One region of the Arthrobacter sp. BL-252-APC-1A genome, then DNA from elsewhere that is predicted to be linked to it. Evidence: riboswitches for the same ligand, from Rfam matches in the RefSeq annotation. Region 1 holds a riboswitch; each other region holds the start of a gene.
The links. A riboswitch is a leader RNA that binds a small molecule or an ion and turns the genes downstream of it on or off. The one in region 1 is predicted to bind S-adenosylmethionine.
Positions count from the first base shown of each region.

Region 1 (5,209 bases):
ATCCAGGTAACCCGGAACAGCGGGCAGGACGTCGCGGTGGGCGCCGGCAGCGGCAACCTGGAACGGCGTCATGGTCTCGCTGCGCTGGTGCACATGGATGAGCTGGCCTTCGGACACGCGGAACGACGGGCGGTCCACGCGGGCGCCGTCAACCATGATGTGGCGGTGCACAACCAGCTGGCGGGCCTGGGCGATCGTCCGGGCGAAGCCGGCACGCAGCACGAGGGCGTCAAGACGCATCTCGAGAAGCTCGATCAGGTTTTCACCGGTCAGACCGGCGGTGCGGCGGGCTTCTTCGAAGACACGGGTCATCTGTGCTTCGCGGATGCCGTACTGTGCGCGCAGGCGCTGCTTTTCGCGCAGGCGGACTGCGTAGTCGCTGTCCTGCTTGCGGCGTGCGCGGCCGTGCTCACCCGGGGGGTAAGGCCGGCGCTCGAAGTACTTTGCTGCCTTGGGGGTCAAAGCAATGCCGAGGGCGCGCGAAGCGCGGGCCTGACGGCGTGCACGTGTTGAATTAGCCACGTTCACCTTTCACTGTTTTGGCGGTTTTGCCGTACGCGCCGGGAAACCCGCCGTGCACGGCTAATGCGTAGTCACTGGCCTCCATTAGGGAGAGCTCCGGCCAACCGCTGCCTTCTGCTGCAACGCAGTTACCGGACACAGTTCCACCGCGTCCGGACGCTAATCCGGAGATGAGGTGGGATTGTCCGGCAGTGCGCTTGCCAGTCAACCATCAATCCTAGCATGCGCGGGCCTTCGGGTACGGGCCGCGCGCCGCGGGGCACTGTTCCCTGCCCGTTCCCTGCCCGACAGCGTCCGACAGTGTCCGTCCCCGCTCCGCTACTGTCCGCGGATGATCCCGCGCAGGCGCTCCAGCCGGGCAGCGATGTCCCGCTCCGCGCCGTTCGCGGTGGGCTTGTAGTAGTCCTTCCCCACGAGGTCATCCGGCGGGTACTGCTGTTTCGCCACGCCGTGCGGCTCATCATGCGAATACACGTAGCCCTTGCCGTGGCCCAGCTGCTTGGCACCTGGATAATGGGCGTCGCGCAGGTGCGCAGGGATACCTTTCCCGTAGCCGGCGCGTACGTCTGCCGTAGCCGCGCCGATCGCCTTGTAAGCGGCATTGGATTTAGGAGCAGTGGCGATATGAACCACCGCCTCCGCAAGGATCAGCCGTCCCTCCGGCATACCGATCATCTGAACCGCCTGGGCGGCGGCCACCGCCGTCTGCAGCGCCGTCGGATCCGCCATACCCACGTCTTCGGCCGCGGAGATCATCAGCCTGCGCGAGATAAACCGGGGGTCCTCCCCCGCTTCGAGCATTTTCGCCAGGTAATGCAGGGCGGCGTCCACGTCGGATCCGCGCAGCGACTTGATGAAGGCGCTGGTGACGTCATAGTGCTGATCCCCCGCCCGGTCGTAGCGCAGGGCTGCAACATCCAGTGCCTGTTCGGCATGGGTCAGCAGCACAACCGGTACTTCAACGTCCGGGTCCCGTTCCGAATAGGCGACGCCGGCTGCGGCTTCGAGCGCGGTCAGCCCGCGGCGTGCGTCCCCCGCGGCAAGACGGACCAGGTGTTCCAGCGCTTCGTCGCTGAGTTCAACCCGCCCGGCCAGCCCGCGTTCATCCTGGACTGCGCGGACCAGCAGCGCAGCGATGTCTTCTTCCGTGAGCGGTTTCAGGGTCAGCAGCAGGGACCGTGAGAGCAGCGGCGACACCACTGAGAAGGACGGATTCTCGGTAGTGGCCGCGATAAGTACTACCCAGCGGTTCTCCACACCGGGCAGAAGTGCGTCCTGCTGGGCCTTGTTGAAGCGGTGGATTTCGTCCAGGAACAGGACGGTTGTGACACCGTGCAGGTCCCTGGCGGTCAGGGCCTCGTCCATGACCCGCCGGACGTCCTTGACGCCGGAGGTGATTGCCGAGAGTTCAACGAATTTGCGCCCGGGCCCGCGGGCTACGACGTGCGCCAGGGTGGTCTTGCCGGTGCCGGGCGGGCCCCAGAGCATCACCGAGGAAGGGCCGGCTGGTCCTCCCTGCGGAGCTTCGGCGAGGGTCCGCAGGGGTGACCCGGGCGCCAGCAGGTGCTGCTGCCCCACCACCTCGTCGAGGCTGCGGGGGCGCATCCGTACCGCCAGCGGGCTGCGCGGGCGCTGACGGGAGTCGCCCTCCGTGGCGTCGTCGTCGTGGTCCTGCAGGTCCTGGTCCTCGCCGCTGTTGAACAAGTCATTCACGCTTCAAGGCTACCCGCGCCATCGAGATGACACTTACGGCTCCTTTCAGCGCTGAAAAGAGCCGTAAGTGTCATCTCGATGGGCATCATGCACTAGGTGGACTGTTAGAGCGAAACGGAGCCGTCAATGCAGGTGACGGACTCGCCGCCGATCCAGATGCGGCCTTCGCGGGTGAAGACGCGCACCAGGCCGGACCGGTGGACGGCGGTGCCCTGGGTGACCGTATAGCGTTCCTCCGCAATGCCCTGGCCGATCAGCCACTGCGCCAGGCCGGCGTTGAGGCTTCCAGTGACCGGATCTTCGGAGACCCCGAGACCAGGTGCAAAGGCGCGCACTTCGAAGTCCGTCTCGGCGGCTTCCGGCTGCCGCCCGATCAGCCCGACCCTCAGTCCACCGAGCGCACCGTGATCGGGCTGCACAGACAGAACAGTCTCCGCGTCAGGCAGCAGCAGTCCCAGCCAGCCCGGGCCGTTGTCCACCCACTGATGGTCCAGGACCTGGTCCGGAGTGAGTCCCAGGGCTGCCGTCACCCGGGCCAGGACATCGGGCTCCACCGGACCGGTCCGCAGCAGCCGCGGTGCAGCAAAGGCAGCCAACCCGGCATTGACCCGAAGCGGAACCAAACCGATGCCGCATTCCTGGACCACCAGTCCGGGCTTCATCGGAGTGTTGCCGGCTTCGGTCCACGCATGGCAGGTGCCGAGCGTCGGATGACCCGCGAACGGGATTTCGCCCCCGGGCGTGAAGATCCGCACCCGGTAATCAGCCTCGTCCTGCGTTGCCGGCAGGACGAACGTCGTCTCCGAGAGGTTCGTCCAGCGGGCGAACTGGAGCATTGCCTCATCGTCGAGGTCTTCCCCGTCCAGCACCACGGCCAATGGGTTGCCCTGGTACGGCTTTTTGCCGAAGACGTCTACCTGTTTGAACCACCGTTGTCTCATGCGGACACTGTAGTGCTTCGGCGTGTCGGCACGGAAAGGCATGCCGCACGGGTCGGCTACGCTCAGCGCATGAGAAAAGTCCGCTGCTGTTCCTCGCGGCACTGACCGCCGCTGCTGAAGCCGGTGTGGGGCTGCTGCTTCTTCTGTATCTGCAGAACACTGCTGGGCTGGAGGTCTACCAGATCGCCCTCGTCTACCTGCCCGGCGGAATCGCGCTGACTGTTCTCCCCCGGGTGCTGCACCGCTATACGGAACGCCGCGGACGCCGGGCCGGATACGTGGCGGCATCAGTCTGTTCCGGCGTAGCGGCCGGATGCCTGGCATTCACACCCTCCGCTGGTGATCGCGGTGCTCTGGGTGCTGACCTGCGCGTCCTGGGCGATGCTGATCCCGATGCATGGGGCGGTCGTGGCTGAGACCGGCAGAGTTCGCCTCGGCCGGGGAATGGCGCTCCTGAGTAATGCAGGACTGATTGGCGCCGCGGCAGGATCCCTGTTGGCAGGCTTCCTCTACGACGGCGGTTCGTGGCTGGTTTCCTGCCTGGTGCTGGGAGCCGTCATTCTCAGCGGGTCCATCCTGGGGCCGCTGGCCCTGAACAGGATGGGTGTCAGAGACAGACCGGACTTCCCTGCCGTGGCACCGGCCCCTGTGGAAACAGGAAACGGGCCGGCAACCGGTTAAGTACTCCCGTTACGAACTGTTGCCCGCCACAGCCGGTATGTGACGAACGTTTGCCCCGGGCCCCTTCCCGCTCCTAGATTGGTAGCCAGAATCAAGAGTTCCAGCCACAGGCCCTGGCCGGCTGGGCGGCAACCCTCTCGCCGTAGCGGGGTGCTCCAGGTGACGATTCGGCCGTTCCGGTGGATCTCCCGGTCCGGCAAGTACAGCGCTGGCATTTCGCGGTTCGCACCGCAGGCTGCGCGTCAGGCAGAGGAATCTCCATGGCACTTGAAACCGATCTCCAGCCCAACGCACTGCGCCGGGCCTTTGGGCGCTTCCCCTCCGGAATCGCAGCACTCTGCGCCGAAGTCGACGGCGCGCCACAGGGAATCGTGGCCTCTTCCTTCACCGTGGGCGTTTCGATGGATCCGCCCCTGGTCATGTTCGCGGTGCAGAATACCTCCCGCACCTGGCCGCTGCTTCGGGCTGCGGACCGGATCGGCGTGTCCATCCTGGGCACGGGGCACGACGGCGTCTGCCGCCAGATCGCTTCCCGCGACGGCGACCGCTTCGCCGGACTAAGCCTGCACGAAGCCGGCACCGGCGCCCTGTTCCTGGACGAGGCCGCCCTCTGGCTTGAAACATCGGTTGAGAACGAGGTTCCCGCCGGGGACCACGCCGTCGTCCTGCTCCGCGTTCACGGCTACTCAACCCACGACGGCGCCCATGAGCCGCTTGTCTTCCACGGCTCGGCGTTTCGGAATCTCGCGGTTCCGGCTTTCGCCTGAGCCGCCCGACCGCGCTAAACGCTCCGTTTTGGGAAATCGCTCCGCCGCGCCACGCAGCGAACAGCACAAACTGGAGCAGCTTGGGGCAATCCGTGGCTAGCGGATCCACCCGGCCGACTCACTAAGCTCAAATAGTGACTTCCGAAATTCCCGTATCCACCCGCCCGTTTGTCCAGGTTGACGTGTTCAGCCCGGAGCCCTTCGGCGGCAACCCGCTCGCCGTCGTCCTTGAAGCCTCCGGCCTAACCGCCGCCCAGATGCAGCGGTTCGCGAACTGGACCAACTTGTCCGAGACCACCTTCCTTCTGCGCCCGGAGGATCCGCGCGCTGACTACCGGGTCCGGATTTTCACTCCGACCGAGGAGCTGCCGTTCGCCGGGCACCCAACCCTCGGCTCCGCCCACGCCTGGCTGGAAGCCGGAGGCAAACCCCGCCAGGAGGGCATGCTCATCCAGGAATCTGCCGCCGGGTTGGTGCGGATAAAAGCGGACGACGACGACGGCGGCCGGCTGGCGTTCGCGGCTCCGGACCTGACACGGTTCGGGCCTGTTGCTGAGCACGAACTGGACCGCGTTGCGGCAGGGC
Region 1 is NZ_VULS01000001.1:580,320-585,528, forward strand. Features, by position in the region: gene rpsD (30S ribosomal protein S4) at 1-522, opposite strand, end outside; gene FYJ28_RS02690 (replication-associated recombination protein A) at 841-2,235, opposite strand; gene FYJ28_RS02695 (PhzF family phenazine biosynthesis protein) at 2,340-3,176, opposite strand; gene FYJ28_RS02700 (hypothetical protein) at 3,302-3,592, shown strand; gene FYJ28_RS02705 (hypothetical protein) at 3,585-3,857, shown strand; SAM riboswitch class IV at 3,947-4,066, shown strand; gene FYJ28_RS02710 (flavin reductase family protein) at 4,118-4,624, shown strand; gene FYJ28_RS02715 (PhzF family phenazine biosynthesis protein) at 4,759-5,209, shown strand, end outside.

Region 2 (5,209 bases), on a different contig from region 1:
ACCTTCGGCCACCACGCCCCGTTCGCTGCGCCCCTGGCCCCACGAAGGCGTCATCTCGATCGCATAGGTTGAACCGTCGGCCGCGACCTCCAGCGCTGCGTGGAAGAGCGGCCGGGGGTGGCGCCGCTCCCGCACGGAGCGCCAGAGTTCCCACCAGCGGCTGGTGTGGATCACCAGATGTCCGCCGGCGCCAACAGGCAGCCACCACAACCGCACCTGCGCCGTGTCCATGTGCCGCCTCCTTATGGAAACTGTCCGGCCCTCAGCAGGCCGCAGCTAAGCCTTGCCGACCGGCTGCTGCAGCTCGGTCACCCAATCCGCCTGATCCTCTGACCAGGAGCGCAGGTAGACCTCCCGGCACGGGCCGGAGGGGGTCAGCCCGCGGGCAATGATTTCGGTGTGGACCGCCTGCCAGCTGTCGGCGATGCCGTCCATGGAGCCAAGATGGACCCCGCAGATCGCCATCGGAACGCTGGGCAGTTCCACTGCCTCGACGCCGTCGGGAACCGGATCTGGGCTGGCGAAGCCTGCCGTAATCCGCATGCCGTCCTCACCCATGTCGTACTGCGCCACCGGTACACCTGACGGGGCGCCGGATGGAGCCAGCAGTGCGGCGACGCTGTCGAAGAGGGGTCCGACGACGCCGGGGACCTCGGGCTGTTCGGCCACCATTGCCTGGCGGGCAGCGAGGCGGAGCGCCGGAAGGGGTTTTTCAATGATTTCGATCTGGGCCATGTGCTTTTCCTTTTCGATGAGATGGAGCCTGCGCTCCACGTCGATGAGCCGTGCGGCAGCAATCCGTGCCTCCTCTGCGACCTCTGCCCGCCTCAGGCGCAGCAGGGCGGCGATTCGCCCTGAGTCCACGCCGGAGTCGAGCATGGCGGAGATGTCCTCCAGCCCGAAGCCCAGGGAACGCAGTGCGACGATCCGGTGCAGCCGTTCAAGCTGGGCTGGATCGTAGGAACGGTAGCCGCTGAAAACATCCACGTGGGCAGGTACGAGCAGGCCGGAAGTATCCCAGTGCCGAAGCATGCGGTGGGTTACCTGGCCGATCTGCGCGAACGCTCCGATGGATAACATGGTCCAGTTCTCCTGCCTTCCACAGTGTCAGGGTCAAGTATGACTGGCTGGGGCCTGCGGAGGCTGGCTGGGCGTGGGTCCGCCTAGTCTTGGAGGCATGGGTGAGCCGAGGAGCCGGAACGTGGACTGGGAAGGCGCTGCCAATGCCCGGGACCTGGGCGGAATTCCCGCAGCCAACTCGCACATTCAGCCCGGGCGTGTGTACCGGATGGGCCGCTCCGAATGGCTCACCGCCCGCGGCTGGCAGCAGGCATACGACGCCGGTGTGCGGACGGTAGTTGACCTGCGCAACAGTTCCGAGATCGGGCGCCGCGACACGGATCCCGTAGTCCCCCCGTCGGCTGTTACCGGAATCCGGTTCCTGAATCTGCCTACCCAGGAAGCGGACGATCCTGACTTCACCGCGCTGACCGGACCGTACATGAGCTCACCCCGGTTCTACCCGGAGAACCTGCGCCGCTGGCCGGAAAAGTTCGCGGCAATCGCCCGCGCCGTCGCTGATGCGCCGCCCGGCGGCGTCGTACTGCACTGCTCAGCCGGTCGCGACCGTACGGGACTCGTCGCCGCCCTGCTGCTGGACCTGGCCGGCGTGGCGCCGGGGGAGATCGCAGCCGACTACCGGGAAGCGCTGACCGGCATCAACGACTGGCACCGCACCCAGCAGCGGCCGAGGGAACGGCCGCTGGACGACTCCGAGCTCGCGGCCCGCGCCGGCTCCGCCGAAGCGGAGCTGCTGGATATGCTGCGGAACTTCGACGCCGCAGCCTACCTGCGCCGGGCCGGTGCCGGTGAGGGAACCCTCGCCCGGCTCCGGTCCCGGCTGCTGCAGGAGGACTTCTAAGCAGACTGGTCCTGCATGGTTATGTCATTGCGCGGAAGCCGGCCCCTGCATGGGAAAACCCTTTCCGTGGTGGCCAAGTAGAAAAAAGAGCTCCTGTTCCGGCCCTCAAAAGCGCCCGGGACCATCAGCGAGGAATACCGGGGGCACCACTGGGGCGTCCCGGGGCTGGCGGCCAGGGCCTCGGCCAGCAGAGGAACGTCGTGGTGCCACATGATCTGCTGCCGTCCATCGAGCACCAGGCAGATCAGGTCCAGTTCCGGGTCGGCGTGGACCTCGACGTCGATCCAGTCGTCGTACTTCATGAGGCGGCCGCCATGGATCCAATGGATCTTGTGGCCGGGGGCAAATGCGGTGCAGCGGGGGTCACTGGAGGGAATCACAGCGTGTCCTTCGAGATGAGTGTCCTTGCCCGCTCCGGTTGGACGCGGGCCGCTTCGTCATCCGAACCACCCGCCGAACATTGGGGTTGGTGCATGGCCAGTCGGAGCTTTTCCACACCCTGCGGGTGCGGAGGCCATGTCTCGTGAAGCACTGATTACGTTAGCAGGCCGCGGGGACACCCGTACATACAGACGGCCCGGGCCTCCTTCCGAACCTCACTGCACGACGGAGGCGCCCGCGTCTGGTGGGCACCGCCGTCGTCTCAGGTGCGTGAACGGTACTGCTCAGCGGCGGCCGCGGCAGGGATGGCCGCCGCCGGGGTGCAGGTCCACATCCGCGGTGATGGCGGCCAGGTAACCCTCGCGGTAGCCGGTGGCATTTGGATGCAGGGCGAACGGGCTGTTTGCGTAGATGATCCACGGATCGGCTGAGCCGATGCCGTGGCCGGCGAACTCGTCCACCACGTCAACATAGGTGGACCCGCGGTCCGGCAGCTGGGCGGCGAGAACCGCGTTCAGTGCGTCTGTTCCGGCGTTGAAAAGCGCTGCGGCGTCAGGGTTCAGAAGCCCGGGAACACCGGCCCCGTCAAACAGGTGCGGGTAGCCGGTCAGAACCAGCTCCGCCCGGGGTGCCAGGGCCCGCATTTGCCCGAGGGACTGGCGCACCTGGGGTGCGAGGGTTGTTTCCGCGTATTCCTGTGCCGCCGCGAGTGCCGGAGCGCAGGTGGCCGGGAGCTGGGCACCGGCGCAGGCTGCCACGACTTCGCCGAACCGCACATCGTTGCCGCCGATGGTCAGCGTGACCAGGTCGGTGTTCCGGTCGATGCTGCCTGCAGCCTGCAGGGATGCGATTTGTTCCGGCAGGTCCACGGGGCCTGCGGGCGCTGAGGGAGGGGTGCTGGCCGCCGTCGCGCCGCCGCAGGTGACATCAGCGTCCAGTTCAATCCTGCGGAGTTCATCCAACAGGGCCGGGTAGCCTTCGGCGGTGCGGCCGCAGGCATCGAGGACTGCTCCGCCGCCGAATCCGGCGGCATACGAATCCCCAAGTGCTACGTAATCAACTGTCCTTTTGGGCCCGCGGTCCCACCCCTTGTGGGGCCCGTGGTGGCCGCGGTCGCGGTCGGCTCCGGTACCGGCTGCGGTCCAGCCCGGGGGAGCACCTGCCGCGTCCGCCGCGGGTACGGCCAGGGACCCTGCCGTGAGCAGGCATCCTGCGGACAGCAGCGCCGCTGCCCGTCCCCACTTGCGTAACTGGAACATGTTCCTGCCTTCCGCCGTCGTCGTCTGCAGTGCAGTGCCGCGTAACCGCCCACGGTAGCGGCCGGCCTCCTGCGGCGGAATACGAAGAGGACGAACGGAGCGGGGAGGAAAAGTATGGGCCGGTCCGCTTTTGGGTGATGTGCCGCAGGGCACTCTCATGTAGGCTGGATTCATTACCGACCGTCCGGTCAGTTATCGGCCTGCGCCGCCGCAGCTGCGGCCAGCGGAACCGGTCCGGACTGGAAAATGAACGTCCAGTATCGAAAGGGTCCGTCAAAGATGACCTCAACCGCCATAGACGTGCAAGTCGTCCCCAGTTTCGTCCAGGACGAATGGTGGACCCCGGAAGGCACCTCGGCCAACCCCGCTGAAGTCCGCGACGCCTCCACGGGCGAGCTGCTGGCACTGGTCAGCACCGACGGCCTGGACACCGCCGCAGCCGTCGAACACGGCCGCACGGTGGGCCACCGTGGCCTCGCCGGCCTCACGTTCCACCAGCGGGCACTGAAGCTGAAGGAACTGGCGCAGTACCTCAACGGACGCCGCCCGGAACTCTACGAGATCTCCGCACGCACCGGCGCCACCAAGATTGACTCCCTGGTGGACATCGACGGCGGCATCGGCGTCCTCTTCACCTTCGGTTCCAAGGGCCGCCGCGAGCTTCCGAACTCCACCGTGGTGATCGACGGCACCGCTGAGGTCCTGTCCAAGGACGGCTCCTTCATTGGCGAGCACATCTACACGTCCATCCCGGGCGTCGCCGTGCAGATCAACGCGTTCAACTTCCCTGTCTGGGGCATGCTGGAAAAGTTCGCCCCTGCCTTCATCGCCGGCGTACCGACGATCGTGAAGCCTGCAACTCCCACCGGCTACCTCACCGAAGCCGCAGTGCGGATGATGATCGAATCCGGCATCCTGCCCGCCGGTTCCCTCCAGCTGATTTCCGGCTCCGCGCGCGACCTGCTGGACCACCTCGACTACCGGGACATGGTCTCCTTCACGGGATCGGCGTCGACCGCCAACAAGCTGAAGAACCACACCAACGTCATCGAAGGCGGCGTCCGTTTCACCAGCGAAACCGACTCGCTGAACGCTTCGATCCTCGGCCCGGACGCTGTTCCCGGAACCCCCGAGTTCGACGCGTACGTGAAGTCGCTGGTCACTGAAATGACGGTCAAGGCCGGCCAGAAGTGCACCTCCATCCGCCGCGCCATTGTGCCCAAGGCCTTGGTGAATGACGTCGTTGCTGCCGCCGCCAAGCGCATCGAAGAGCGCGTTGTCCTCGGCGACCCCCGCGCTGAGGGCGTCACCATGGGTGCGCTGGCTTCCGCTGAGCAGCGCGACGGCGTCCGTTCTTCCGTCCAGACGCTCCTGGATGCCGGCGCGAAGATCGCGTTCGGCAGCCTGGAGGCCCCCGAAACCGTGCAGGCTGACGGCAGCCGCGGCGTCGTCGAAGACGGTGCCTTCATGGCGCCGGTGCTGCTCACCTGGGATGACCCCAACGCAGAGGCACTGCACTCGGTTGAGGCCTTCGGCCCGGTTTCCTCCGTGGTCGGCTATGAAGACACCGCCGACGCCGTGCGCCTGGCTGCCCTGGGCGGCGGCTCGCTGGTAGCCACCGTCTGCAGCAACGACCCGTCAACCGTCC
Region 2 is NZ_VULS01000002.1:89,855-95,063, forward strand. Features, by position in the region: gene FYJ28_RS03140 (hypothetical protein) at 1-231, opposite strand, end outside; gene FYJ28_RS03145 (MerR family transcriptional regulator) at 277-1,080, opposite strand; gene FYJ28_RS03150 (tyrosine-protein phosphatase) at 1,178-1,921, shown strand; gene FYJ28_RS03155 (hypothetical protein) at 1,918-2,301, opposite strand; SAM riboswitch class IV at 2,318-2,450, opposite strand; gene FYJ28_RS03160 (SGNH/GDSL hydrolase family protein) at 2,587-3,561, opposite strand; gene paaZ (phenylacetic acid degradation bifunctional protein PaaZ) at 3,841-5,209, shown strand, end outside.
Region 2: it holds a riboswitch for S-adenosylmethionine, as region 1 does, so the genes downstream of both, FYJ28_RS03155 (hypothetical protein) here and FYJ28_RS02710 (flavin reductase family protein) in region 1, are expected to answer to the same signal.

Region 3 (5,209 bases), 300 kb from region 1:
TCGGGAATGAGGATCGTCAGGATGATGCGCCTCCGCCCTGCTCCCACGGAACGTGCTGCCTCGATCACCCCGGGCTGCACAGTCAGCAGATTCTGCTCCACAATCCGGCTGATGCCGAAGGCCGCTGCCAGCGACAGGGTGAAGATGATGGCGTTGTTGCCGATTCCGCTGCCCGTAACTGAACGCGCCAGCGGCTGGGCCGCGGCGAGGAAGATGATGAAGGGAATGGGCCGGAAAATATTGACCAGCACGTTCAGGGTCCCAAAGACGGCACGGTTGGCCAGCAGGGCACCGGACCGGGTGGTGTACAGCCCCAGTCCGATCAGCAGGCCGCCTATCCCGCCGAACAGCAGGCTCAGGCCCACGATGTACAGGGTTTCTCCCACAGCGGTCCACAGCTGGGGCGTCAGGGGTATCAGGTCTTCCATGTCAGCCCAGCTCCGTTACCTTGATGCCATGCCCGACGGCGGCCAGGGCGCCGTCGATCGCCTGGTCGGCGCCCTTGAGCGCCAGGGTCAGATGGCCGAACGCCCGGCCTGATATGTCATTGATGCCGCCGTACACCAGCTCAAAACCGACGCCGGCAGCTGCAAGTTCCAGGAACACCGCAGCCTGGGAACTGTGCCCGTCACGGAAGGAAAGAGTCACCATCCGCCCCTCGTGCCGGGAACGCAGCGTACGCACCTCCTCAGCTGACGGAATCCCCCGGACCACGGTGGAGACGAACCGGCGCGAGGACTCTTCCCGCGGGTTGGAGAAAACCTCGAACACGCCGCCCTGTTCAACGATCCTCCCGGCGTCCATCACGGCGACCCGCGTGGCGAGGTCCTTGATGACCTCCATCTCGTGGGTAATCACCACAATGGTGATCCCCAGCTCCCGGTTCACCCTGCGGAGCAGGGCCAGGACTTCCTGGGTTGTTTCGGGATCCAGCGCCGAGGTCGCTTCGTCCGCGAGCAGAATCTTCGGGGAGGCTGCCAGTGCCCGGGCGATGCCCACCCGCTGTTTCTGCCCGCCGGAAAGCTGTTCAGGATACCTGCCGGCTTTATCCGTGAGCCCAACGAAGGCCAGGAGCTCATTGGTCCGGGCAGTGATCTCGTCTTTGCTGCGCCCGGCAACACGAAGCGGGTACGCGATGTTGCTGCGAACGGTCTTGGAGTTGAAAAGGTTGAACTGCTGGAAGATCATTCCAATGTCCAGCCGCAGGCTTTTAAGTTTGCGCTCGGGCACACCGGATACCGCGCGGCCATCCACTGTGATCTCTCCCCCGGTGGAAGCCTCCAATCCGTTGATGAGCCTAACCAGGGTGCTTTTGCCTGCTCCGGAATACCCGATGATGCCGAAGATCTCCCCGGCTTCTATTTCAAGGCTGATGTCCTGCAGCGCCGTAACCGGGGGCTCGCCCCGGCGGGCAGGCGGATAGGTCTTGGAGACGTTCCGCAGTGAAATGAGAGCCATTGCTGTTCCTTGTCCGACAGGCTGCGCGGGCCGGTCCGGCAGCGCCGAACCGGCCCGCGGGCGGATTGCCTACTGTTCTTCGATGTCCTTCTGGACGTCGGCCAGTGAACTGCGCAGGTCTTCGACCGGCACCTTGAGGAACTCAGCGGTGTTGCCTGAAGCCTTCTGCACTCCGTCCTGCACGGCCTGCGTGTTCTGGTAGATCTCCACCAGCTTCAGGTAGGTCTCGTTGTTCTCTTCCCCGGAACGTGCAGCGAAAACGTTCACATACGGGATCGCCTTGGGATCGGAGGGATCGTCCTGGGCAATGGCGTCAGCGGCACTGAGCCCGGCATCCTCGACGAAGTCGTTGTTGATGATCGCCGCGGCGACGTCCGGAAGCGACGTCGGTGTGAGGGATGCTTCGAGCGTAGTGACCTTCACCTTGGACTTGGCCTCATCGACGTCATCGAGCGTGGAGAAGGCGCTTCCGCCGTCGGCCAGGGTCACCAGTCCTGCGGACTGCAGCACCAGCAGCCCGCGGGCCAGGTTGCTCTCGTCATTGGGCACCGCCACAGTGGCGCCGTCGGGGATCTCCTCCACCGAGTCGTATTGCGTGGAGTACAGACCCAGCGGGTAGATGGCGGTGGATCCCACCGGAACCAGGTCCTCCCCGGCAGAGACGTTATACCGGGCAAGGTAGATGATGTGCTGGAACTGGTTCAGGTCCAGTTCGCCCTCGGTGAGAGCGGGGTTGGGCTGGGTGTATTCCGCGAAGTCGATGATTTCGACGTCGATGCCTTCCGCTTCGGCAGCTTCCTCGTAGGTTGCCCAGTACGGATCACTGGCACCCACGACGCCGATCTTTACGGTTCCTTCGTCACCTGCTGCAGAGCCGCAGGCTGCGATGCCCAGGACTAAGAGGGGTGCAGCGGCCAGAGACAGGAGTTTCCTGCTGATTTTCATGGTTCGGTTCTCTCCGGTGGGTTCACGGCGGGCCGTGAACGATGGGGCGCAGGCCGCTGTGAGGGCAGTGCCGGCGCCGTACTTGCCCCGCGGGGATGTCCGCGGCAGGGCCGAATCTTCACCTGGAGCACCCCGCTACGACGAGAGGGTTGCTGTCCAGCCGGCCAGGGCCGATGGCTGGAGCTCTTGATTCTTCCCCCACAGTAGGGACCGGAAGATACGATGGCCACCGGCGCGACATCCGGCGTCGTGCGGCGTCACACGGTGAATTCCAGCGAAATGCAACGTCTCACAGGAGAGAAGGAAAAATGAGCCAGCTGCCCGAAACACAGCCGAGCCCCGGGGATATCTTCGACTTGGCCGCCTCTCATGGCCTGACGCTGGATCCGGGCAGTGTCAGCTTCAATGAAGCCGGCCTGGATTACCGCGTCGCCTTCGCCACGGAGGCCGGCACTGGCCAGGAGTGGGTACTGCGGCTCCCGCGACGCCCCGACGTCGCAGCAAACCAGGCGCGTGAACAGGCAATCCTGGACTTTGTGCGTCCGCGGCTGGGTGTCGCCGTGCCGGACTGGAAAATCCAGGAATCCGATCTGGTGGCCTACCCTCTGCTGCCTGGAACGCCGGGCCTCACTATGAACGCGGAGAACCAGCCGAACTGGCATTTCGATCCGACCTCCGCGAAATACCTTGAGTCCCTGGCAGCGCTGATAGCTTCCCTCCACACGATGGATCCCGCTGCCGCCGCGGCAGCGGGTATTCCGTCAGAGAATCCTGAGGCAGTCCGCGGGTACTGGGCTGAGAACCTGGAAAGGGTGGAGGGCGAATTCCGGATCGATTCTGCCCTGCTCTCCGGCTGGCGGCGGTGGCTGGACGAGGACGGTCTGTGGCCGCAGCGGGTGGTCCTGACCCACGGGGAGCTGTACCCGGCGCATCTGCTGCTCGATGAAACAGACCGGATCGTCTCCGTTCTGGACTGGACCACGGCCAAGGTCAGCGATCCGGCACTGGAGTTCATGTACGTCCAGCTCATCTCGCCGGACTCTTTCGACGCTGTGGCGCGCGCCTACCAGGACGCGGCCGGCGTTGCCGAGCCGCGCCTGGCAGAACGCTGCACCGCTTTGATCGCTGCAGGGCCGCTGAACTATGCAATGTTTGCGCTGACCACCGGTCAGGCCGAACATCGGGAAGCTGCCCAGGCCCAGCTGCTGCAGGTCTAGGAACCGCAGCTGCCGGGCACGGCACCTAGCTCCGGGCCGGAGCATCCTCAGCCGGTGCTTCGCCTTCGCTCTCGGGGAGCCCGTGGTGCGGGCCGTGGCCGCCACGTTCCCCGTGGCCGTCTTTGCTGTTCCCCTGGCCGGCGTCTTCCTTGCCGGAGCCGTCCTTGCCGGACCTGCCGTCATCGTCCGGCCCGCCGTCACGCTCCGGCCGGTCCGGCCGCGCCGAGCCGCTGTCCTGCGAGTCCTCGTCCTGAATGTCCTCGTCCTGAATGTCCTGGCTCCCTGAATCCTTATTTTGGGAATCCCTGCCCTCAGTATCGTTGTCCTGCGGCAGGTCTCCGTGATCGCCGTGCTTAGGACGCTCCGGACGCTCGCCGTCGAGTTCGGACGTGACCGACGCAGGTTCCGTGTTATCCGCAACGGCCATACCCGTGAAGAAAGTGCCGGTCAGCAGGCCGGCAGCTGCCAGGCCACTGGCACTCCAGACAATGATCTTCTTGGCTTTGCTGCCAATCTCCATGGTTGCTTTCACCTTCGCAAACAGAGTGTGGATACCTACGTTTTCTATCCAACCGGGTCTTTCTTCGAAGTTTCTTAGAAGTCCGCCTTAGTCCAGCGGAAGGCGAACCGTCAGCGAGGCGCCCATGCCGTGGCCCGGTTCAGCCTGCACCGTCCCGCCGAACCTGCCGGCAATCTCAGCGACCAGGGCAAGGCCAAGTCCATAGTGGCGGGTATGCCCGCCGGAGGTCTCCCGCACAGAGGCGAAGCGTTCAAACACCCGCCCGCGGAGTTCGCTGGGCAGGCCCGGGCCGTCGTCGGAAACCCGGAGGACACCTTCGCGCCCGCTTGCCGATACCTGGACCCAAACGGTGGAACGGGCGTAATCGGACGCGTTGGCCAGCAGCGCAGTGATTACCCGCTGCACCGCTGCCGGCGCGGCACGGACTCGAACCGGCGTACCTGGGACATCAAGCTTCAGCTGCAGGCCGTTGGCCCTTAACGCGGTGGCGAATGTCTCGGCCCCCTGCCGCGCCGCGGCGCCCAGGTCAACGGGCTCCGGCGGGCCCGCCCGGCGGGGATCGGCGGACTCGAGCAGATCCTCCAGGATTTCGGTCAGCACTCCCGTGTCCGCGATAATTTCATCCAGGCCGGACTCCACGAACTTCTGCTCAGGCGGTTCGAACCGTTCCGCCGGACCACCTTCCGCAGGCCGGGCGCCCAGACGGCGCCGAAGCAGCTGCGCCCGGGTACTGAGCAGAGTTAGGGGTGTGCGCAGTTCATGGCTGGCATCGGAGACAAACCTGCGCTGCAGCGCCAGCGCCTCCACCAGCGGACGCATCGCAGCCCGTGCCGCCAGGCCGGAAAAGAGCGCCGCAACCACTGCAGAAAGCAGGACGGCTGAAACGAGGGCGAGCACCAGCCGGTCCAGCTGCCCGCGGGTTTCGGAAGTATCAATTGCCGCCTGGACTACGTCCCTGCCGTCAGTCCTGGTCAGCACACGAAACGTAGTACCCGACGCGTCGACTGTTTCCTCGACTTCCCCGCCGCCGGCAGCCACGGATGCAAGTGATGTTTCAACCGGAAGGCCC
Region 3 is NZ_VULS01000001.1:278,171-283,379, reverse strand. Features, by position in the region: gene FYJ28_RS01360 (methionine ABC transporter permease) at 1-428, opposite strand, end outside; gene FYJ28_RS01355 (methionine ABC transporter ATP-binding protein) at 430-1,458, opposite strand; gene FYJ28_RS01350 (MetQ/NlpA family ABC transporter substrate-binding protein) at 1,528-2,403, opposite strand; SAM riboswitch class IV at 2,477-2,595, opposite strand; gene FYJ28_RS01345 (macrolide 2'-phosphotransferase) at 2,712-3,620, shown strand; gene FYJ28_RS01340 (hypothetical protein) at 3,646-4,140, opposite strand; gene FYJ28_RS01335 (sensor histidine kinase) at 4,228-5,209, opposite strand, start outside.
Region 3: it holds a riboswitch for S-adenosylmethionine, as region 1 does, so the genes downstream of both, FYJ28_RS01350 (MetQ/NlpA family ABC transporter substrate-binding protein) here and FYJ28_RS02710 (flavin reductase family protein) in region 1, are expected to answer to the same signal.

Region 4 (5,209 bases), on a different contig from region 1:
ACACCGACGGCGGGACGGGCCGGATTGTTCGAAAGGCCCACTACCGCCCAGCGGCCCTTGGCCGTGAGCAGCCGGGTAATGACCTCGGGATCGTTGAGGTGCACCATGCGGTCTCTCCTTTGAGTCTCTGCAGGGCTCCCACCCTACGCAGGGTACAAACGCGGCAGACTGCGGACCTATTCCAGGAAAGCGTCGACGGCGGCGGCCAGGGTCTGGTCATCCAGCCCGTGCCAGCTGCCCTCCAGCAGCTGGAATGACCCGTCGGGCAGCAGCTCGGCAGTCTCACGCGCCCATTCGCGCAGCCGGTCATCACTTCCGGAACTCGCCAGCACCAGCACCGGCACGCGGATTCCGGTCAGGGACCGCACGTCGGTTTCCAGCAGCAGGGTCAGGTCATAGGAGATGGTGTGAGCCGCCGGCTCAAACGGAGCCGGGTCCGAGGCCTCGATGATCTCCGCCGGCACTCCGATGGACTCCTGGAACAGCCGAACGGCTCCTGCCCGGTCACCTGCCGCAACCAGCTCATCCAGCTCAGGGCGGATGTCCGGATCTTCGTCAGTGTCCCCGGTGAGCGGAGGTTCCACGGCGATGACGCTGGAGATGACCGCGGACTCCGAGGCAGCCCGGAGCGCGAGGACGGCGCCGGAGGAGGTTCCCAGCAGATCGGCCGTGCCGCCGGCGGTTTCCACCACGGCCAGCAGGTCGTCCACCTCGGATTCCGGGGTGTACTCCTCCCCGTCCCCGCTCTCGCCCTTGCCTCGGCGGTCATACGTGTAGACGGTGTGGCCTGCGGCCAGCAGTTCGGCAACACCTGCCATCCCCGAGGTGGTCCGGTCCATCATGACGGGATCCACCACCACCAGCGGAGGCCCTTCCCCCCGGCGCTGCCACGCAATAGGCGTTCCGTCGGCGGAAAGCACACGTCCTGAAGCTTCGGCTGATGGATCCATGGGGTTCTCCTTACCTGGAGGCTGGGGGTCCCTCAACGGTAGGAGCGCCAGGGGAGGCGGTCAATGGCCCGCCACGGCTCACAGCTCGGCCGCCCCCGCCGTCAGGACCTCCGTGACGTCCGCCGTCCCCTGCCCGTAGTCGAAGATGGCGGTGGCAGCGTGCGGCTTGCACACGGCCCTTTCCGCACTGGAGGCAGGTGGGATACCGGCACCTGCACCGTCATCCCGCCTCGGGCACGCGCCCGCTTGGAGGTGACGTTCAGGCTGACCAGACGGGTGTCCCCTTGTTCATCGTGATGACGAGGGAAATACGTCAAGCTCCTAGCCGGTGACGGCGGGGGCCAGGCGGAACTTCGCCCCGCGGTGGTCTGCGGGGAGCTTATCCCCTGCTCCGAAGAGCTTCTGCCGCAGCGTTCCCGGCGCGTATTCCGTGGGGTACGCGCCACGCTTCTGCAGTTCCGGCACCACAAACTCAACCACGTCCTCAAAGGTACCGGGAGTGACGGCATAGGCCAGGTTGAAACCGTCGACGTCGGTTTCCTCCACCCAGCGGATCAGCTCCTCTGCGACCTCCGCACCGGAGCCCACCAGACGGGGACCAAGTCCGCCGATTCCGGCACTCGCGGCAATGTCGCGCACCGTCCACGGCTCGCCGTCGTCGTTCACCTTCTGGAAGTTCGCCGCAGCGGACTGGATGGCGTTGGATTTCACGGCGCCCAGCGGCTCGTCCAGGTTGTAGGTGGAGAGGTCAACGCCCATCCAGCCGGACAGCAGTGCAAGGGCGCCTTCGTCGCTGGTGTAGCACTGGTAGTCCTGGTGCTTGGCTTCGGCTTCCTCGGCGGTGGCGGCAGTGATGATGGTCAGCAGGGTGTAAATCCGAACTGAGTGCCGGTCCCGGCCGGCGGCCTCAGCGGCGTCGCGGATCCTGGTGACGGTTGCTTTCAGCTTTTCCGGCGTGGGAGCGCCCACAAACACGGCTTCGGCGTTTTCGGCTGCGAAGGCGATGCCCCGCGGCGAGGCACCGGCTTGGTAGATCACCGGGGTGCGCTGCGGGGAGGGCTCGGAGATGTGGATGCCGGGGACCTTGAAGTACTTGCCCTCGTGGTTGATGTCGTGGACCTTGGCCGGGTCGGTGAACACGCCGGTTTCCTTGTCGCGGACGACGGCATCGTCTTCCCAGGAGCCTTCGAGCAGCTTGTAGACCACTTCGAGGTATTCGTCGGCGTGGTTGTAGCGCTCGTCGTGCTCCAGCTGGTCTTCGGCGCCCATGTTCCGCGCCGCGGAGGGAAGGTAGCCGGTCACAACGTTCCAGCCCACCCGTCCCTCGGTGAGGTGGTCCAGGGTAGAGAGCCGGCGCGCGAACGGGTACGGGTGCTCGTAGGCCGTGCCTGCAGTGACGCCGAAGCCGAGATTTTCGGTTACCAGGGCCATGGCGGAGACCAGCAGCAGCGGATCGTTGACCGGCACCTGGGTGCCCTGGCGCAGGGTTGCCTCGTTGGACGAACCGTAGACATCGTAGGTGCCGAGTACATCCGCGATGAAGATGCCGTCGAACAGGCCGCGTTCGCAGGTCTGCGCCAGATGCGTCCAGTAACTGAGCTTGGTGTAGTCGGCGGAGCGGTCTTCCGGGTGGCGCCAGAGTCCGGGTGACTGGTGGCCCACGCAGTTCATGTCGAAGGCGTTGAAGCGAATGTGGCGGGCGGGCGTGGTGGCCATGAGGGTCCTTTGCATGCGGGACGCCGCGCAGGGGCGCCGTACTTGCCGCCGGCGGTCTTGCCGGTCGACCGGATCGTCATCTGGGGCACCCCGCTACGGGAGAGGGTTGCCGCCCAACCAGCCAGAGCTTCGCGTTGGGACTCATGATCCTGCGGGTCCAGTATGCGCCGGGCCCCGGGGGTGCACGCAAGCCCCGCCTGTCACGGGGCGTAACGGCCGCCGTCGTGCTCCCCTCCCGGGCGCCCAGCCACCCCTCCCCGAACCATCGAGATGACAGAAACTGCACGTTTCAGCGCTGTAACGTGCAGTTTCTGCTATCTCGATGGGGAAGGAGGCGGGATTCGAAATGTTACGCCGGGACTTGCCGGAAACGGACTCTTGGGCGTTTAGTTGGGTCTTGACCATCCCGAGCGGCTGAGAGACCTGGATCAGTGAAGCCGCAGCAACCCTGGTCGGAGTGCTTCCTCCTTGAGGCACTGCGATAGCGAGGTGGACGTCGCAGGAGGCCGCTAACCCGGCCCAGGACGTTTTCCGTAGGGTGCTACTGCCAGGACCGATGGAGTGTTCACATGACTGCAGTACTTTCCTCCGGCTCCCATGCCGTCTCCGCTGCCCCGCGCACCGCGCCTGACACTGCCCTGTCCGTGACGTTCGACGGCGTTGGCCGCAGCTTCGGCTCCGGTGCAGGCGCCCACGTGGTGCTTCGGGACATCAACTTCGAAGTCCGCCCCGGGGAAGTCCTGGCGATCCTCGGGTCCAGCGGCTGCGGCAAATCCACGCTGCTGCGCGCCACCGCAGGGCTCGACGCCGCTTCCACCGGTCAGGTGCTGATCGACGGGACCGCCGTGCGCGGCATTGACGACCGCTGCGCCGTTGCCTTCCAGGAACCCCGGCTGCTGCCCTGGCAGACCCTGCAGGCCAACGTTGCGATCGGCCTGCCGAAGGGCACCAGCGCTTCCGAAGGCAAAGCCAAGGTCTCCGAGCTGCTCAAGCTCGTTGAACTGGACAGCTTTGCCAAGCACCAGCCGCGTGCTGTTTCCGGCGGCATGGCCCAGCGTGCGTCGCTGGCCCGGGCGCTGGCCCGCAAACCGGGTGTCCTGCTGCTGGACGAACCGTTCGGTGCACTGGATGCCCTGACCCGGCTGAAGATGCAGGACCTGCTGCTGGACGTGCACCGCGCCGCGCCCGCCACCGTCCTGCTCGTCACGCACGACGTCGATGAAGCCCTGCAGCTCGCCGACCGGATCATTGTGCTCGGCCGCGAACCGGGCAAGCCCGGCGCCACCATCACGCAGACCATCACCGTCCCCGGTGCCCGGCCGCGGGACCGTGCCTCCGCCGAGCTGGCCCGAATGCGCGGCGAGCTGCTGGCGAGCCTCGGCGTCGACCGCCACTAAGGCTCGTCCTTTCCCCGGTCCAGGCGTCCTGCCGGTCCAACCCGCAGTCCCTCTGTGCCTGCGGTGCCTGATTTCCCTGAATTTTTCCCGCACCACCCGTCTCGAAGGAATCCCCATGAACAGCCGTTCCAGCTTCTCCCGCCGCCCGCCCCGCTTCTCCCGCCGCCCGCTAACCGCGCTGGCAGCCACCGCCGCCGCCCTCACACTGGCCCTGACCGGCTGCGTTGCCGGCGAGGATTCCTCCGGTGCGGCCGCCAATGACGCAGCCGACGGCGGCACCCTGAACATCGACTTCGCCACGTACAACCCGCTCAGCCTGGTCATCAAGGACCAGGGCTGGCTGGAAGCAACCCTTGAAGAGCAGGGCGTGGAAGTCAACTGGGTGCAGTCCGCCGGGTCGAACAAGGCCAACGAGGCGCTGCGTGCCGGAGCGATCGACGTCGGTTCCACCGCCGGTTCGGCCGCACTCCTGGCCCGCTCCAACGGTTCGCCGATCAAGACCATCAGCATCTACTCGCAGCCTGAATGGGCGGGACTGCTGGTCTCCCCCGGCTCGGACATCACCTCCGTAGAGGACCTGGCCGGCAAGTCCGTAGCCGCCACCAAGGGCACCGATCCGTACTTCTTCCTGGTTCAGGCTCTGGAAGAGGCCGGCCTGAGCACCTCAGACGTCACGGTTGAGAACCTGCAGCACGCCGACGGCCGCACCGCCCTCGAAAACGGTGCGGTGGACGCCTGGTCCGGACTGGATCCGATCATGGCTGGAGCCGAGCACGCCGGTGCAGAGTTCCTCTACCGCAACCTGGACTTCAACACCTACGGCTTCCTGAACGCCACGGAGTCCTTCCTTGAGGAGAAGCCGGAACTGGCCCAGACCGTGGTGAACGTCTACGAAAAGGCCCGTGCCTGGGCTGCAGAAAACCCCGAGGAAACCGCGCAGATCCTCGCCGACGTCGCCGGTCTGGACCTGGAAGTAGCCCGCACCGTCATTCTTGAACGCAGCAACCTCGACGTCGACGCCGCCCCGGGCGATGCGCAGCGAAAGGTCCTGGAAAAGGTGGGCCCCGTGTTCGTCGAAACCGGCGACGTTGCCAACCAGAAGGCCATTGACGACGCGGTTGCGTCCCTGCTGGATGACTCCTTCGT
Region 4 is NZ_VULS01000005.1:32,913-38,121, forward strand. Features, by position in the region: gene FYJ28_RS09050 (CoA-binding protein) at 1-107, opposite strand, end outside; gene FYJ28_RS09055 (alpha/beta fold hydrolase) at 177-950, opposite strand; gene FYJ28_RS09060 (LLM class flavin-dependent oxidoreductase) at 1,272-2,666, opposite strand; SAM riboswitch class IV at 2,700-2,815, opposite strand; gene FYJ28_RS09065 (ABC transporter ATP-binding protein) at 3,236-4,063, shown strand; gene FYJ28_RS09070 (aliphatic sulfonate ABC transporter substrate-binding protein) at 4,179-5,209, shown strand, end outside.
Region 4: it holds a riboswitch for S-adenosylmethionine, as region 1 does, so the genes downstream of both, FYJ28_RS09060 (LLM class flavin-dependent oxidoreductase) here and FYJ28_RS02710 (flavin reductase family protein) in region 1, are expected to answer to the same signal.